One region of the Paenibacillus sp. B2(2019) genome, then DNA from elsewhere that is predicted to be linked to it. Evidence: riboswitches for the same ligand, from Rfam matches in the RefSeq annotation. Region 1 holds a riboswitch; the other holds the start of a gene.
What was found. Region 1 has a riboswitch for thiamine pyrophosphate ahead of PAENI_RS03285 (ABC transporter ATP-binding protein). Riboswitches for the same ligand answer to the same signal wherever they lie in the genome.
Positions count from the first base shown of each region.

Region 2: another riboswitch for thiamine pyrophosphate. It lies ahead of PAENI_RS18095 (ABC transporter substrate-binding protein); the one in region 1 lies ahead of PAENI_RS03285 (ABC transporter ATP-binding protein).

Region 1 is NZ_VTZR01000002.1:640,745-650,034, reverse strand. It holds gene PAENI_RS03310 (Fur family transcriptional regulator) at 1-131, opposite strand, end outside; gene PAENI_RS03305 (S-layer homology domain-containing protein) at 453-1,115, shown strand; gene PAENI_RS03300 (amino acid ABC transporter ATP-binding protein) at 1,210-1,962, opposite strand; gene PAENI_RS03295 (amino acid ABC transporter permease) at 1,977-2,645, opposite strand; gene PAENI_RS03290 (amino acid ABC transporter substrate-binding protein) at 2,697-3,533, opposite strand; TPP riboswitch at 3,757-3,860, shown strand; gene PAENI_RS03285 (ABC transporter ATP-binding protein) at 4,128-4,823, shown strand; gene PAENI_RS03280 (ABC transporter permease) at 4,804-5,577, shown strand; gene PAENI_RS03275 (ABC transporter substrate-binding protein) at 5,574-6,608, shown strand; gene thiM (hydroxyethylthiazole kinase) at 6,649-7,443, shown strand; gene thiD (bifunctional hydroxymethylpyrimidine kinase/phosphomethylpyrimidine kinase) at 7,466-8,293, shown strand; gene thiE (thiamine phosphate synthase) at 8,274-8,939, shown strand; gene PAENI_RS03255 (pseudouridine synthase) at 8,920-9,290, opposite strand, start outside.
Region 2 is NZ_VTZR01000020.1:77,592-86,881, reverse strand. It holds gene nhaC (Na+/H+ antiporter NhaC) at 1-385, shown strand, start outside; gene PAENI_RS18120 (RidA family protein) at 400-789, shown strand; gene PAENI_RS18115 (flavocytochrome c) at 1,070-2,620, shown strand; gene PAENI_RS18110 (ABC transporter ATP-binding protein) at 2,735-3,577, opposite strand; gene PAENI_RS18105 (ABC transporter permease) at 3,594-4,355, opposite strand; gene PAENI_RS18100 (thiamine-binding protein) at 4,352-4,645, opposite strand; gene PAENI_RS18095 (ABC transporter substrate-binding protein) at 4,726-5,775, opposite strand; TPP riboswitch at 5,936-6,046, opposite strand; gene PAENI_RS18090 (hypothetical protein) at 6,196-7,647, opposite strand; gene PAENI_RS18085 (MFS transporter) at 7,728-8,942, opposite strand; gene PAENI_RS18080 (pyridoxamine 5'-phosphate oxidase family protein) at 9,104-9,290, shown strand, end outside.

The sequences.
Region 1 (9,290 bases):
ATATATACTTCTTCTACGCTGAGATGATCTTTCTCATTGTCGAGCAATATGTTCACTATGGCCTCACGCTGGGGCGTTAATTTATATTTTTGCGCCGCAAAAAGCTGACTGATATTTGAAATTTGATCCATTTGATCTCCTACCTTCCCGGAATGATTTAACATCCGTATCCACTGAGACGCACCCATTTATGCATCAAAATATTAAACGTAAATAGTAATCGTTACGATATAATCATATCAAAAATAATCACGAATGAATAGAGCCTGACATCATTATAACATTTTCGCTCTCTTATCCAAAGTTCTTTCACCCAATCCTGCCTATTTTTCTACCAAAATCTACTTTTTCGTGAAATAATTTAGGTTTGACCGCAACCTTTCCATATTTTTCTGCGTTTAAGAATTTGATAGCGGCCACGAGGCCCATCCATACAACGAGGTGAAATAACCATGAATATGAAAAAAAGAACGTTAGCCGCGATTACAACCGTTACGATTCTCTCCTTCTCTTTGGGTGGCCAAATATTTGCAGCCGGAAATACCTTTAAGGATATTGATAATATAAACGGCAAAGAAAAAATTATTTCTTTAAAAAATCAAGGCTTGATCAAAGGGGTTAGTGAATCCCAATTCTTGCCCAGCTCCAAAGTAACAACAGCACAAGGGATCCAGTTCATATCGGGTGGTGTCCAGCTTAGTCTCGCGGCTATTGATTTCAACAAAGCTCCCGTTGCTAGTGGCTTGTTCACGAAAGTCAAGGATAAAGCTTGGTACGCTGAAGCCTTTATCAATGCGTATTACAATCATGTCGAGCTTCCTAAGGATATTGATCCAACCAAAACAATGACCAAAGAAGAGTTCACCAATTATCTAGTGCAAGGGGTCGAAGGCATTGGGAATCTGCCAATGATCAATATAGTGCCCGTAGATATCGCTGACGATGCTGCGCTGAATCCTTCTTATCAAGGCAGCATTCAACGTTCTCTTAAATACAAGATAAATAGTTTAGACGCCAATGGGAAGTTTAATCCAAAAAGTGAAATCACTCGCGCCGAAGCTGCGATTATGCTCTATAATGCTTTGGAATTCCTGAAGACCGGTATTAAATCCTAACCTTGAAGCGACGCACCACTAACATTGAATGGTAAACAAGAAAAAGCAGCCCAGGTATAGTCCTGAACTGCTTTTTTTGCGTCTTGATCTTCTTCTATACTTCTTCTCCACTAATTCTGTTCAGAAATTGCAGAGCACGAGGATGCTGCGGATGCTCAAGAACTTCTTGTGGAGTCCCTTGCTCTAGAATATGGCCTCCATCCATCAGAATGATCCGGTCAGCCACATCCGCAGCAAATTTCATCTCATGGGTCACTATCACCATAGTCATTCCCTCTGCCGCTAACTGTTTAATAACCTTAAGCACTTCCCCCACCAACTCAGGATCAAGCGCAGAGGTAGGCTCATCGAACAACAGCACCTCTGGATCTACTGCCATGGCACGAGCGATAGCTACCCGTTGCTGCTGGCCACCAGACAGTTGGTGCGGATAAGCATCCGCTTTGTCCGCCAAGCCAACTTTAGTTAACAACTGAAGGCCACGTTCGCGTGCTTCGTCCTTGGATCGTTTCTGAACCGTCACCTGCCCCTCCATCACGTTGCCTAGTGCAGTCATATGCGGAAAAAGATTATAGGACTGAAAGACCATCCCTGTTTTTTGGCGTAATGCCAAAATGGACTTCTGGGGGATTTTCTTGTTATCCGTGAAATTAATTTTAATATCACTGAGCGATAAGCTTCCTTGATCAGGGACTTCAAGCAGATTAAAGCAGCGTAAGAGCGTTGTTTTGCCTGAACCCGATGGGCCAATAATGACCAGTACCTTGCCATGTTCCATTTCGAGATCAATGCCCTTTAATACCTGCAGCTCACCGAAGGATTTATGCAAATTAAGTATTTCAATCATGATTATCTCCCCCTTTAGCTCGCAGAGTAACGACTCAGTCGTTTCTCCAAGTAATTTTGCAGTGCTGATAACACTGAGCAGAATAGTAAATAGAACAATCCTGCTTCGCAATAGATCAGCAGTGGCTCATAGGAGGTGGAAGCAACCTGCTGTGCTGTTCTGAACATCTCCGTATAGGTAATGGTCGCTGCCAGTGAAGTGTCTTTGACCAAGCTAATAAAGGAATTCGATAACGGCGGTACAGAAACACGGGCAGCTTGTGGCAGTATAACGCGGCGCAGTGCCTGGGCACGAGTCATCCCAACGGAGAAGGCCGCTTCCCACTGACCTTTATGTATAGACAGGATAGCAGCACGTATGATTTCTGATGAATAAGCCCCTACACTAAGCGTAAATCCAATGGTCGCAGCTATGAAAGGGTCGAGCACAATTCCAACTGCCGGCAAACCATAGAAAATAATAAACAGTTGTACCAACAAAGGGGTTCCACGAATGACCCATACATAAAAGCGAGCGATCAACTTCGGAAGTACCCACGGGGAGAGACGAGCTAGTGCAGTCAATATCGCTAAGATCAGTCCCAGTGCAAATGATATCAATGCCAAAGGAATGGTAAAAGCCACCCCAGCTTTTAGCAGGGGTAGCAGTGAATCTAAGAAAATTTGTATTTTGCGGTCATCCATTTTTAGACATCCTTTTTTGGCTCCAAGCTGGTTAGCTTCTGAAACCTTGTATTATTTTGAAACGTCAGCACCAAAGTATTTCTCAGAAATCTTTAAGTATGTGCCATCGCTCTTCATTTCAACAATTGCATCACTCACTGCTTTTACCAACTCATCGTTGCCTTTTAAGAAAACAGCTGCGCTTTGCGAACCGTCAGGAATCTCATCTACCACTTTTATTTTCACATCAGGCTTTTGCTTTTTCAGGTCCAGATAAGACAAACCATCATTTACAGTCGCATCAATACGGCCTGAGGTCAATAGGTCCATCGCTTGATTGAACCCGTCTGTAGCAACGATTTCAGCACCGTTCTCACGGGCGATATCGGACAGGTTACTGGTTAGAGATTGTCCGGCTTTTTTACCCTTAAGATCTGCAAATGTTTTGATATCCTCATTGTTTTCACTCACTATCAATACCGCTTTAGATACGATATACGGTTCAGAGAAATCATATTTCACTTTACGATCTTCATTAATGGATACTTCGTTAAAAATAACATCAAACCGCTTGGCATCCATCCCAGCAAAAATACCGTCCCACTGTGTCTCAAAAAATTCTGGTTCAACACCGAGACGCTTCGCTACTTCCTCAGCAATTTCTACGTCAAAGCCGGTCAGTTTCCCCGAAGCGTCATGATAAGTAAAGGGTGCATACGTCCCTTCTGTTCCTATACGCAATTTGCCGCTAGCTTTAACAGCTTCCAGACTGTTTTGCGCAGTGGCTGTATTTCCACCATTCGTTCCAGCTGAAGAATTTTTAGAAGTATCGGTATTCGAATTATTGCCGCAGGCCGCTACAAACACCACGGTTAACGCCAATAGAATAGTTAAACTTAGTTTTTTCATTATTAATTCCCCTCTCTTTACCCGGAATTCATCCGGTAAATTGTATACTACACTGGCTGCTGTTTACCGTCAATGGTTTTTTCCGATTATATACATCGGAATTGTAATATTAGGTAAATCTCTACCCTTATATTACCCATTCTTAGAATAATCCTTCACAAGATCCTCTCTTTACATCTCAGAAAGATATGGTATATTTATAAACAAATTAAATATGGACCTGTTATTTCACTAGGGGAGTCGGCCGACTGAGACGGAGCTTCAAGCTCCGGACCCTTGGAACCTGATCTGGATCATACCAGCGGAGGGAAGTGGAGCAGAATTTTCATCCCATGCATTTTTAGTGTTCCAATGCTGAATGAACTTTTTGACCCATTTATTTCCCACCGGAAATGAATGGGTCTTTATTTGTTTACAATCAATCACAAAACTTAAGCGTAGGCTTCCGAAGCAAGTTTTGTACGATGCTTTCCAAGAAGCCAACGCTCACAAAACTTTTTAGGAGGTTCGATCATCACGACAATCCTATCCATTCAAGGCTTAACCTACTCTTTTCCGGAATCAGAACAACTCCCTGTATTCGCAGATCTATCCATGGATATCAGGCAAGGAGAGTTTGTTTCTGTCATTGGGGCTAGCGGATGCGGAAAAAGTACGCTTTTCAAAACTATAACAGGCTTGCTCGAACCCACTCATGGGAAAATAATAATTCATTCGAACTCGTCATCCTCTACTCGCTTAGGTCAAATCGCATACATGCCTCAGCAGGATTTGCTGCTGCCTTGGAGAACCGTGCTCGACAACTGTCTTTTGCCCTGGGAGATTAAACCAAGGTTTAGTAAACAACTGACGATCTCTCACATTCGGGAAATGCTGTCACGCTTCGGTTTGGCCGATGTAGAGAGGGCTTATCCCCATGAGCTATCGGGTGGCATGAAACAGCGAGTCGCATTTCTACGAACGCTTGTAGCTGGCAGCGGGGCCGGTCTTATGCTGCTAGATGAGCCATTTGGAGCGCTCGACGCTATGACCAAACGTGAGATACACCGTTGGCTGTTGGAGCTTTGGGATGAGCTGGATCAAACAGTGATGCTCATCACCCATGATCTAGAGGAAGCGCTGTTACTAAGCGATCGGATTTATTTATTGTCTGGAGGCATGAATAGCGAATTACAGGAGATCGTCGTTGATTTACCGAGGCCAAGACATTACAAGATGAACTATGAACCCCGGTTTATAGCGTTACGGGAAGAGTTGGAGCGGAGACTGTATGCAGCCCATACCTTTTAAAAAATATTTAAACAATTACGGCCCCTTCATTCTACTGCTATTGTTCATTCTTGTGATCTGGGAATCAGCTGTTCGTCTTCACTTGATTCCAGCCTTTATCCTACCTGCACCTTCTTCAATAGGTATCGCATTGATCGAACACAGGCAATTACTTAGACCGCATTTATTGGCGACACTGCAGGAAATATTGGTAGGTTTTGTTCTCTCGGTTATCTGTGGTTCACTGCTGGGCACCGGAATGTTCTTGTTTCGCCCCCTTGAAAAGGCCATCTATCCGTTCCTTATTATCAGTCAGACGATCCCGTTAATCGCGCTATCCCCCATTTTTATTATGTGGTTCGGGTATACGCTGTGGAGCAAAGTGGCTGTTGTGTTTCTAACTGCTTTTTTTCCAGTCGTTGTGAGTACATATGACGGACTTCGTACAAGTGCTCAAGCCTACAAAGACTTATTATTAACATTTGGCGCAAACCGCTGGCAACTGCTTGCTAAAACCCAAATCCCGCTGGCGCTGCCCTCTTTTTTCTCAGGACTAAAGCTATCCATTGTGTACTGCGTGATTGGAGCAACCATCGGCGAATGGCTCGGCGGCAGCAAAGGACTCGGTTACTTTAGCCGAAGGATGGCCGGAAATATGCAAAGTGCCGAAATGTTCGCCGCTGTATTTTTGTTGTCCGCGCTCGGTGTAGTGTTATTTCTGATGATAGCTCTGCTCGAACCATTATTTTTAAAGAAAAGAGGATCTAAGCAATGAATGATTTGAATTTCCAAAGAAAATGGCTTATTCCCGTATTTCTCATATGTTCAGTCCTAATCTTCACCAGCTGCGGAAAAACATCCAATGTAAGTAGTCCTCCTGCTAATTTATCTAATAACGAAATTAAACAAACGCACAAGCTGACGATTATGCTCGATTGGTATCCCAATGCCGTTCACTCTTTTTTATATGCTGCTGAGCAGAATGGTTATTTCCAAGAGGAAGGTCTGGACGTAGAGATCCAAATGCCCGCAGACAGCAATGACGCACTGAAACTTGTAGCAGCGAATCAAATCGATTTAGCGTTTAGTTATCAACCTCAGGTGCTCATGGCACGCAGTGAGAACATTCCAGTACGTTCGATTGCAGCGATTGTGAGGCATCCGCTTAATCATTTAATGGTACCTCAGGCTGGTGACATTCATAGTCCAAAAGACCTCACAGGTAAACAGATTGGGTATTCTTCCATTCCTCTTTATGAAGCCATGATTCGTACGATGATCCAAAACGATGGGGGTGACCCTAAGGCTAGCAAATTAATCGACGTAGGCTTTGACCTTATTCCGGCGATTGCGACGGGGCAAGTGGATGCCATTATGGGAGGGTTCATTAACCACGAACAATTAATCTTGGAAAAAGAAGGTCATCCCGTGAACTCGTTCAATCCCACAGATTACGGAGTCCCCGATTATTATGAGCTAGTCCTTGTCGCCAGCGATCAAGGAATACAAAATTCTGAGTCTTATTTCAAGAAGTTTCTAAATGCAATTACTAAAGGACAACAATTTGTGCAGGAGAATCCGGAAAAAGCGTTAAATTTGCTGCTTGCACACGAAGATGAGACCTCTCCACTCGATAAGCAAATTGAAGAGAAGAGCCTGGCGATTCTACTACCGCTAATGAATGCGGGTGATCAAGATTTTGGATATCAAGCGCCCGCGTCTTGGGAGAAGGTAAGACAGTGGCTATCGGACAATGATTTACTATCTAATGACATCAAAGCTGAGGATGCTTTTATTAATCTTTAAACATTAGCTATTCGCTCATAAAACTTGAGGAGGAATAATCATGAGTTATCTATCCAAAGTACGGGAATCCAATCCACTGGTCCACAATATCACCAACATCGTCGTAGCCAATTTCTCAGCCAACGGTCTTTTGGCGCTAGGTGCCTCCCCCTTTATGGCGGATGCTCACGAGGAAGTGGTCGATATCGCCGCATTTTCATCTGCTGTAGTTCTAAATATCGGCACACTGAATGACTACGCCATTCAATCCATGGTGCTCGCGGGACAATCTGCGAATAAGCACGGCGTTCCCTTAGTTCTTGATCCAGTGGGTGCAGGAGCCACTTCTTATCGAACAGCGGTCACTCAAAAGCTAGTGAATGAGATGCAGATTACCGCGCTACGTGGCAATGTAGCAGAAGTTGCCAATGTCATTGGTGAAAGCTGGTCTATTAAAGGGGTAGATGCAGGCGAAGGGGATGGCGACGTAGTCGTCTTGGCTGAGACAGCCGCGCGGAAGTTAGGTTGTGTAGTTATCATCACCGGAAAAGACGATGTCATCACAAATGGAGATAACACCTACATTGCCAGCAACGGTCACCCAATTCTAACGAAAGTAACGGGAACCGGTTGTCTGCTAAGTGCAGTAGTCGGTGCATTTCTAGCGGTAAGTGAAGGAGCATCTCTTGAAGCCGCAGTCGAAGCTCTCTCCTTCTATGGAGTGGCTGCTGAAATCGCCGCTGAACTAACGACTGGACAAGGTCCGGGGAGCTTTCAAATCGAGTTTCTAAATCAATTGAGCTTGGTCACAGCTGAAACTTACCAAGATAAATCAATAATCAAGCAACTCAGATAACAACCCTAAGGAGTGAACAATGATGATATCTAAAGCTTTAACTATAGCCGGCTCGGATAGCGGTGGTGGCGCTGGCATCCAAGCAGATCTAAAAACCTTTCAGGAGCTTTCTGTATATGGAATGAGTGCTCTTACGGCTGTGACAGCCCAGAACACCCTCGGAGTTCAAGGCGTTTATCCGTTGACACTGGAAGCTATTACTCAGCAGCTTGATTCCATTGGACTTGATCTGAAGCCGGATGCTGTGAAGACCGGGATGCTTTTTAACAGTGACATCATACGTATCGTAGCAGAGAAGATCCAGCAATACAGCTGGCGTAATCTTGTAGTTGATCCTGTGATGGTTGCTAAAGGGGGTTCCACGCTGCTACAGCAAGAAGCTGTTCAGTCCTTAATCAATCATCTCCTCCCGCTAGCCTTAGTGACGACACCCAATATTCCAGAGGCTGAAATGATTACCAACAGAAGCATCACTACTTTAGACGATCGTAAAGAAGCGGCTAAAATCATTCATGCCATGGGCTCTAACTATGTAGTGCTAAAAGGTGGGCATGATACCTCAACTAAGGCTGTTGTGGATCTCCTATATGATGGTCACGAATTCATCTTTATGGAGAGTCAACGAGTTCAGACTAGACACACGCACGGCACAGGCTGCACCTATTCAGCAGCAGTCACTGCGGAGCTTGCCAAGGGCAAAACCGTTCCCGAAGCAACACACATAGCTAAAGCTTTTATACAAGCGGCGATTGAAGACGAGCTGGGCATAGGGGCTGGACATGGACCTACGAATCATTTTGCATATCAGAATCGATTGCGAGGGATGAACCTTGAAGCAAATAGACAGTGATCAACTGCGGGATTTATTAAAAGTCTATTTCATTATGGGCAGTGTGAATTGTCGGATAGCCCCAGCCAAGGTATTAAAAGAAGCGGTCGCGGGAGGCATAACGATGTTCCAATTTCGTGAAAAAGGTACTGGGGCATTAACTGCCCAAGTTAAATTTAATTTAGGAAGACGGCTCCAAAAGATATGTCGTGCTAACGGAGTCCCTTTTATCGTTAATGACGATATTGATCTAGCCATCGCCCTTGATGCGGACGGCATTCATGTAGGACAAGATGATACCCCTGCGCTGGCGATTAGGCAGCTGCTTGGCGAGGATAAGATCGTTGGTGTGTCCGCTCATTCGCTCGCCGAAGCTCAGCAGGCGATAGCGGATGGAGCCGATTATCTGGGCATTGGTCCTGTTTATCCTACCTCTTCCAAGGAGGATGCCCAAGCTGTTCGAGGCACATCAGTTATTGAAGAAATACGAAACAGCGGCATTACGATTCCTTTGGTCGGCATAGGCGGGATCACGGTGCACAATGCAGCACCAGTACTAGCTGCGGGTGCGGACGGTATCTCCGTTATCTCAGCTATTGCGGGCGCTGAAGACATCACCTTGGCAGCCAGAGGATTTGTTCACGAAGTTAATTTAAGCGGGTCATAAGCTCACTCAGCTCTTCTCCGCTCAAATGCCGCCATTGTCCTCGCTCCAAACTATCAAGTGTAATATTCATGATTCTTATACGCTCTAGCTTTAGTACTCTATATCCTAACTCCTTGCACATTCTGCGTATTTGCAGATTAAGGCCTTGAGTTAGGATAATTCTAAACTGACATTCCGCGATCCGAGAGACCTCACAAGGTTTTGTTGTGACGCCAAGAATATCCACACCACTAGACATGGCATGTATGAATTCTGACGTTATTGGCTTGTCTACATGAACTACATATTCTTTTTCATGCCCATTCTCGGAACGCATCATTTTGTTTACGATATCTCCATCGTTGGTTAACA
Region 2 (9,290 bases), on a different contig from region 1:
AATGATCGTAGCAACAATTGTTACAGGTCTTACGATGATCGGAGTTACAAGTAATGGTCAGGTATCCATCTTAATGCCAGGTGAAATGCTGCGTGAAGCATATATCCGTCGGGGCTTGCATCCGAAGAACTTGGGACGTACCATCGAGGATTCAGCGGCGATTACCGAGCCTATTCTGCCTTGGACAGCTGCAGGTGCTTATATGGCGGGTACGCTGGGTGTTGCAACGCTAGATTATTTACCTTGGGCTGTTCTCTGTTGGACAGGAATAATCTTTGCGACGATATGGGGCTTCACGGGATTCGGTATCGCGAAGTTAACGCCAGAGCAACAGGCAGAAATGTTAAAGGAATATGACGGTAACACTAATGAACAAGCTGGATAAAGGAGTCTTTTAAAATGACAAATATGGATAAAGAAACTGTAATAACAACGGATGCACCAGGTGCAATTGGACCTTACTCTCAAGCTGTAAAGCTTGGGAACGTCCTATATACTTCAGGACAACTCGGACTAGACCCGGTTAAGGGGACTTTTCCTGCTACGGTTGAGGAACAGACGGAACGGTCGTTGCTGAATGTCAAAGCCATACTGGAAGCGGCGGGTACAAGCATGGATCAGGTAATAAAGACGACCGTTTTCCTAAAGGATATGAATGATTTTCTTAAGGTGAATGAGATTTATGGAAGGTTTTTTGCTCAGCCATACCCTGCTCGCAGCGCTGTTGAAGTAGCACGTCTGCCTAAGGATGGGCTCGTAGAAATTGAAGTTATAGCTTATATACCATAAGTGATCCAGTAGCGTTCAAATTACGGGTTGCTTAGTTAAGCCTGCACACCCTGTATGGAAAAAGGATTAGAAAATAAGGCAGATGGTCGCCCTGAAAAGGGTGGCTTTTTTTGAGTAGTAAGCTGCGGAAATATTGAAAGCGAGAATTTTTATGAAAATTTAAATGAAAATATACATGGAAATGTAACAGTAATCATAACTAATTACAGAAATACCTTCACAAAACATCGACTTTGCGTTATCATAAATGTGAAAACATTCACAAAGGGGCGTTATAAAGATGAAGAAGACAACAAGTACTGCTCTCATTCTCATTCTCTCTGTCATGCTCGTAATCGCAGGCTGCGGTAACAGTAATAGCAACAGCGCAGGTAATAGTAATGGCAACGAGAACAAAAGTAAGGTAAATGAGACGGCCAAAAATGATAAAGCTGAAGCCGTATCAGGTGCATCAGAAGCTAGTTACTCGCCACTGGATCAATTAAAAGATAATTATGATATCGTTATTGTTGGTGCTGGTGGTGCAGGAATGTCTGCTGCACTGGAAGCTAAGGCCAAAGGCTTGAACCCTGTTATTTTAGAAAAAATGCCGGTTGCAGGTGGGAATACAAGTAAATCCTCCTCAGGAATGAACGCTTCCCAAACGAAATTTCAAAAAGAGCAAAGCATTGAAGATAGCAATGATAAGTTTTATGAAGAGACACTAAAGGGCGGCCATGACACGAACGATAAAGAGATGCTTCGTTTCTTCGTTGACAATTCCGCAAGTGCAATCGATTGGTTGGATTCGATCGGAATCAAGCTGAACAATATTACAATCACAGGCGGCATGAGCGAAAAACGTACCCATCGTCCAGAAGACGGCTCTGCGGTAGGCCAATACCTTGTCAAAGGATTGGTTAGAAACGTACAAGAAAAAGAAATTCCACTGTTTGTGAACGCGGATGTTAAAGAAATTACTCAAAAAGACGGTAAGGCTAACGGCGTCAAAGTACTCTTTAACCAAGCTGATGAAAAAACCATTACAGCGAAGGCAGTTGTTGTAACAACAGGTGGTTTTGGATCCAACATGGATATGATATCAAAAGTTAGACCTGATCTGGAAGGATACGTAACGACTAACCAAATCGGCAGTACCGGCGACGGCATCAAGATGATTGAGGCACTTGGCGGAACCACCGTTGATATGGATCAAATCCAGGTTCACCCAACAGTTCAACAAGAAAAATCTTATCTGATCGGGGAAGCTGTACGCGGCGAAGGTTCTATCCTCGTAAATAGCGAAGGCACACGGTTCGTAAACGAATTGACTACACGTGATAAAGTTACCGAAGCGATCAATGCACTTCCTGAAAAAGCGGCTACGCTTGTCTTTGATTCCGGTGTCAAATCACGCGTGAAAGCAATTGAACAATATGACAAAATGGGCTTCGTGATCCAAGCGGATACCATCGAAGCATTGGCGAAAGAAATCGGTGTTCCAGCCGATAAGCTAAAAGCGACACTTGATACTTGGAACAGCGCGGTAAAGAACAAGAACGATGCTGAATTCGGCAGAACAACAGGGATGGACAACGATTTGTCCGCGGGTCCTTACTACGCTATTAAGATCGCCCCAGGGATTCATTACACCATGGGCGGCGTGAAGATCAATACGAACACAGAAGTATTAAATAAAGACGGCGCTGCTATTCCTGGCCTGTATGCGGCTGGTGAAGTTACAGGTGGATTGCACGGTCAAAACCGGATCGGCGGTAACTCTGTAGCAGAAATCATTATTTTCGGCCGTCAAGCAGGGATTAAATCTGCTGAGTTTGTACAAGCACAATAAGATTTAACTGCTATTCTGTTTAAAACAAAAGAACCGCTTGGGCTAATTGAAGCCCGGGCGGTTCTTTGTTTAATCTCTCGTTTAAAATGAGTGGAGTAACCTCTATTCAAAAAGCTACTTCTCGCTTTTAGCTTGTTCTTCTCGCATCCACTGTGACAGCTGGCGTTTGAGTTTAAGGAATTCCGGGGAATCCGTAATCTCATCGCGGCGTGGCCGTGGAAATGGCACATCAACAGTATGTAGGATGGAGCCGGGGCGACCCGAGAATACATAAATACGATTCGAGAGCAGCAACGCTTCTTCGATGTTATGGGTAATGAATAGCACGGAGCGGCGATTCTCCTCCCACAGCTCCAGCAGCCAGCGCTGCATTTCACTGCGAGTTAGTGCATCCAGTGCGCTGAAAGGTTCATCGAGCAGCATCAACTCCTGCGGAGCCAGCAATGCTCTGAGAAAAGCAGCACGCTGCTGCATCCCACCAGACAGCATATGCGGATAAGCCTGTTCGAATCCATTCAAGCCAACCTTGGCGAGCCACTGGCGCGCTTCTTCACGAGCTCCATCCTGCAGAGCGCCTTTAATTTCCCCGGCTAGCAGTACATTATCTTCAATCGTTCGCCAAGGAAAAAGCGCAGGCTGCTGCGGCATATAACTGATTTCACCACGTTGACCCGTAACGGCTCTGCCGTTCATGCGGATCGTTCCTGCATCGGGCTTCACTAGTCCGCCGATCATATGGAATAAGGTGCTTTTTCCGCAGCCGGAAGGACCGACGATCGAAACGAACTCTTGCTGCTCTACCTTAAGAGAGACGTTGTTAAGCACGTTCGTCTCGCGGCGACGATGGGTGAAGGACTTGGAGATGCCGCTTACTTCAAGAGCAGGTGGTGCAGTATGAGCTTCAGGAGAGCTTATGATTTCAGTTGTTCTTTGCTCTATTTGCGTCGCTTGAGACATACAGGCATCTTCCTTTCTATGAGTTACGGCGCGGTTTCCAGCGAACTAACCATTTTTCGAGCAAGGCGATAATCGCAAAAAGCACAAGACTAAGGAGCACAATAATAACAATAGCGACAAACATCCGATCCGTACGGTAAGCCGATTTTTGCAGGAGCATATAATAGCCAATCCCTTTATCCGCGCCAATCCACTCAGCGACCACGGCTCCCATAACCGCATAGGTAGCTGATATTTTCACACCGGAAAATAGTGCCGGGATAGAAGACGGAAGCTCCAGCTTGGTGAAGATTTGCCACTTGCTTGCGCCCGCCATTTTCATATAATTCATCATGACCTGATCACTTTGAGACAAGCCGCCCATTGCAGCGACAGCTACCGGGAAGAAGCATACCAGTGTAATCAGCACGATTTTGGGCAAAAGACCGAAGCCAAACCAGATGATAAGCAGTGGTCCGAGTGCGATAGAGGGAACATTTTGACTCAGAATAATGAGTGGATAAAAAGCCCGTCTAGCCCAAGGTAAAAGATGCAAAAGTAGAGCGACGATCAAGCCTACACCTGTACCAATAGGAAAACCGATTAATGTGAGTCGGAGCGTAGCCATCGTATGAGCCCAGAGACCTGAGGCATTACTGGTGGATTCGCGAGCAATATCAGCAGGACTCGGCAGAATCCAGGATTCGATATGGAATAGAGAAACAGATAACTGCCATACGGTTAAAAAGAAGACGACCGCCACAAGGGGCGGCCATATTAGCTTCCAGGTCGATCTCACGGCCGATATTTCTCCGTCAATTTATCCATGCTGATTCCGTTAGGGTTATGAGCGATTTTGATTTGGGAGATCACGCTTGGACTACCTGCTTCGATCAGCGCCTCTTGCATTTGACGTACAACCTCCAGGAGCTCGCTCAGTTCACCTTCCATAGTAGTTTCCAGTGGATTCACCTGATGTTTAACGCCAGATTTTTGAATAACTTCAATCGCTTTATCTACGTAGGGGATGGAGTCCTCATTGTTTGGAGTCTTAGGAATTACTTGAATGCTTAATAATGTGTTAGCCACAATAATCAATCCTCTCAAATTGTATAGGTAAGTTCAAAAAGCCAACTTTGATAACGATGTAATTCATTAATAATTGTTATTTACTCCGCCGGTAAAAAATCATTCGTGAATGCACTAGCTGCATCCAGCGGTTTGTCCAGCAGCTTCAAATCATACATCCAGTCGCCGTAATTCTGCCAGACCTCGGTTTTTTGCTCTCCCCAGCGTGGGGCGTCGTCCTTATATTTCGGGCTAAGCCATTTTTGGCTAGCTAGGACAAGCTCTGCATCAAGGTCAGGCACAGCCTTGGATAATGTAGCGGCAGCCTTTTCTGGATGATCAATCGCATATTGATAACCCTTCGATGTGGCTTTCAGGAAAGCCTTCACCAAATCTGGATTCTCAGAAATCTGCTTCTCACTCGTGGTCAGCACAGGGGTGTAATAATCGAGCTGAGGCGCATAATCCTTCAAGTAGAGCATATCCAGAGGCTCACCACGCAGTTCGGCTTCAATACCTGTCCAAGCGTAGAAGATCCAAGCGAAATCAATGTCACGTTTGACTGCGGTAAAATAGTCAGCTTCACCAATACTGATTAGCTTCACCTTTTTCACATCGCCACCAACAGGGTCCATGATCGCCTTCATGGCTGCTTCTTCAGCAGGAGAGCCCCAACCGCCGTAGGTTTTACCCTCAAAATCTTTTGGTGATTTAATATTGCGGTCTACTGGAGCGGCGAATCCCGAAGTATTATGCTGAATAATGGCTGCAATCGAGACAAGGGGAACGCCTTGTAGACGGGCTAGAGTCAATCCTTCCTGAGCGCTGATCCCAAAAGCGGCTTCGCCAGAGGTAACCATAGTATCAGAACCCGCTGCGCCAGGTTGAACGATTTCTACATCCAGACCTTCTTCCGCGTAATAACCAAGATCCTTGGCTACGTATAGACCGGTGTGGTTCGTATTCGGTGTCCAATCCAGTGCAACCTTAACTTTGGTAAGCTCTTTCGGAGCATTTGATCCGGTCGCTGCATTCGAATCCGCAGCATTTCCTTTGTTTCCGGCTGTATTCCCATTGTTGCTGCCGCATCCGGCAATCGCAAGAATGAGCATACAGGTGAGGCTAAGCATAAGTGCTTTTTTGAGTTGCATGTCTTCTTCTCTCCTTTAAGGTTGCCAGATCCCGTCATCCAACATGAACCATAAAGTGTAGTATGTACATTTCTTCTACATCTTTTGTGATCTACACAAAAAAAGCGCCCCGAGTGATCGGGACGCTGGCTTGGCGCAAGGTTAGTAAAGGTCACAGGGACCAAAACCAATTGGCGATTCCTACGCTGGCATTATCCAGATCAGGTATAAGGGTCAGTATCTTGTGGGATACAATCTCAGCCGGCCAATTCCAGCACCCCTGGTTCTATGAAGTTAACGGGTATTTCTCGCTTAAACGCTAATCGTCTTTATAAGGACGCTGAAGGCGTTTATGCTTGCATACGGTGTATTATAGACGGCTGTTCTCGGAATGTCTAGTAGCACGCTCCTAAATTTTTCAAATCTCTCCGTCCGTTTTCATTAATCCAGATCTTTATGTTTCTTGCGATGACGCCGCTTAAGCTCAGTAACCAGAGCACCTAGCGTAAGGACAACACTGATCATTATCCCGCTCATAATCACGAAAAGAGCAAGAAACTCAAAGGGGGAATAGCTAACCATCTTACTCCATTGAATCTTTCCATCCAGATCGTCAATGACTTGATTCATGCCATAAATCCCGCTTACCACCGTAAATACAGTGAGGATCATCAGCAGATTATCCCGGCGCTTCGACTGGAATTTGTCTTGATACTGAAACAGGTCAGTCAAGGTTTCTTTCACTTCCTCGAACAGAGCGTCGTTTCCGTATACTTTACGCAGCTGAAGAAAAATCTCCCGTCCTTGCGACTGTGAAATCAGCTCCAAGAAATAAAACTTTGCCGAGAATTTATTAATCGAGTAGATTAAATTATCGATCTCATCATAATCGTGGTTTATGCGTAGTCGGGAATGCATATTTGCCAGCTTTAGCAGAACAATTTTGTGGAAAATATTGAGTAGAAATCCGTAATAATATTGCCCGTACATCTGGTTGGCCAGGCTAACGGCGATCTTTGGTTCAGCTCGGGTCAGACAGCAAAAGGTCTGCTCATTCATCATATAATACGAGTCTGGGCCCCATCGATTATAGGAATGCTCATGACAGTAGTTCGCAATATACGCTGGATCGCTGGCACTGGCATAGGGCTTCCCGTTCAGATCAATTCCATCAAGCTGAGAGGCGCGATAGCGCATATTTATACTAATCTCATCAGAATCTCCTTCACTCTGAAAGCCATAAAAGGCTTGCACCTGCATTCTTTCATCTACGAAAAAGGGAAGGGTCTCGAAATAAGCCCCATTAATATCCGAGTGATCCAGAAAAGGCTCCAGTCCATCCACCAGATTTCGGAAGACAAAATCCTCTACCATCTCATAGGTCTGTTCTCCGCAATGGATATAGGTGTAGTCATCCTGTACGAAGGTATTCTCAAGCGTCCGGAAGCGGTCCGCGAATTCCAGTGCAATACTAAAGGGAATCGAATCCCCCTCAAGCTGGACACGTATCGTCACAAATCCAAGCTGAAAAGGACATATGAATATATCCGTCGAGAGAATTTTAAAAAATATAGACTGCTGAGGAATCTCTAGAATACAGTCCAGATTATTGACTCTGGAAAAGCGGCGGAAAGAGTCAACATCCTTCTTGCGTGGAAAAAGAATGTGTGCAGCAAACGGTAAATAGGTGCGCTCCATCCGTTCATGGGAAACACAGTGGCCTTCTCCGTAATAGGCATTTTCTAGCGCTTTATTATCCAGAAAAAAACGTGTGAAGCCATCATCCTGCAATTGTTGGATAAGCTTCTTAGAATCGCCCTTTTTTATTGAAAAGGGAAAAATAAACTGCATAAGCGCAGTATGTAATAAAGGCTCAGTTGAAAGCTTATCCATTCATCGTCCATCCTTGTGCTCAGAATATGCTTATAGATGACATTACCCTAAAAGGATTAGGTTGATACCATTCTAACATTCTAAATACTGGAACTCTTTCTTTGGACTGCTTGCCTGGATTGGAACCTCCATGCGGCAATGCTCAGCAAGAACAAGAAGGCGGCAAAACCGGCAAGTAACCCAGCAGTTTGTGCCACTTTTAGATGGTCCATAGACCAGCCCATAAATAGGGGCAGCAGAGCTCCACCGACACCTCCAGCAGCGATCATTATACTGGGTGTTGATTCTTCGGCTCCTGGCAGCATCTTGCTGGAGAAGACTAGAGCTATGGAGAAAATACCGGACATAAATAGCCCAAGTAGCATAATTACGATGAATGCAGCTAATCGATTATCTGTGAACGGAAAAAGAGCCAGCAGTAACAAGGTCAGTAAACAGCTACTTAAAATATATACACGGTAAGAAATTTTCTCTGCAATCACTCCAGCAAACAATCTTCCCGTAGACATAGCTAGCCAAAAGAAAGTGACTGTCAGCGCCGCCGCAGATTCTGTCATCCCTAGCTTGGCGATAAAGATGGCGGGCATAAAGTTGACCAGACTCATCTCCGTACCTACATAAAGAAAGAAGAAAAGGATGAAGATGCCCAGCAGAATCCATTGTTTCCCTTTATACGGAAGCTGTGTGCTGGACTGCGAGGAATGTGCGGATGCTGAGACTTTGCGAGGTGCTCGCTCGTCCAGTATGCGCTGCAGATTCCCAAAATGGCCTCTTCCCCAGAGAATGAGGGAAAGTAATGAGAAGCCAGCGACAATTAGGAATGCCAATCTCCATGCTCCGGTAGCAATGAGCGGACTGGCGATAAGAGGCATTACAAGTGCTCCTATCCCAAATAGGACTTCAAGTCGGCTCATCGCAATCGCGGTTCCTTCTGTCACAGCTCCGATAATGATGGTGCCGATGACGGCTTCGATCATACCGAAACCAAAGCCAGCCGCAACAGCAATGACATACATCCACTCCCAAGGGGGTAGAAAAGCATACGCAATCTCAGCAGTCAGGAGAAGAGCGGTGGCGATAATGATGCCTCCTCGTTTCCCAAAACGGCGATTGAGTAGGGGAGAGACAAGCACACCAGCCAGAAAACCAGCAAATTGACTAAAGATTAATTGCCCGCCGGCACTATAATTTTGGTCATAATGCTGTAGCAGAACGGGAAGAATAGATCCCAGCACTACATGAGCAAGGCCAATGACAAAGTAGGAAAGACAGCCGATCCAGATCAGTTTTTTCACGAAGTAAGCTCCTTATATTGAAAGTAGTTTATGGAGTAAGGTCGGATTCAATGTGAACCGGAAGGGTACATTATAATAAGCACCATTGTTATGATAAATCCAAACGGTGAGCTTGGATATATAAACTTTTGTTTACATGCTTGAAGGGAGAGATTTACGTAATGGATAACAAACAACTGGAGCAACTCATTATTAGAGCATTGGATGACAACAAGTTTGGTTCCTTTGGTACGATCGAAGAAGGAAATAAGCCGAAAGTACGTTACATGGCCATTTTCCATGAGGGTTTGAAGATTTATTTAGCTACGAATCGCAAAACTCATAAGGTGGAGGAATTATCTAATAATC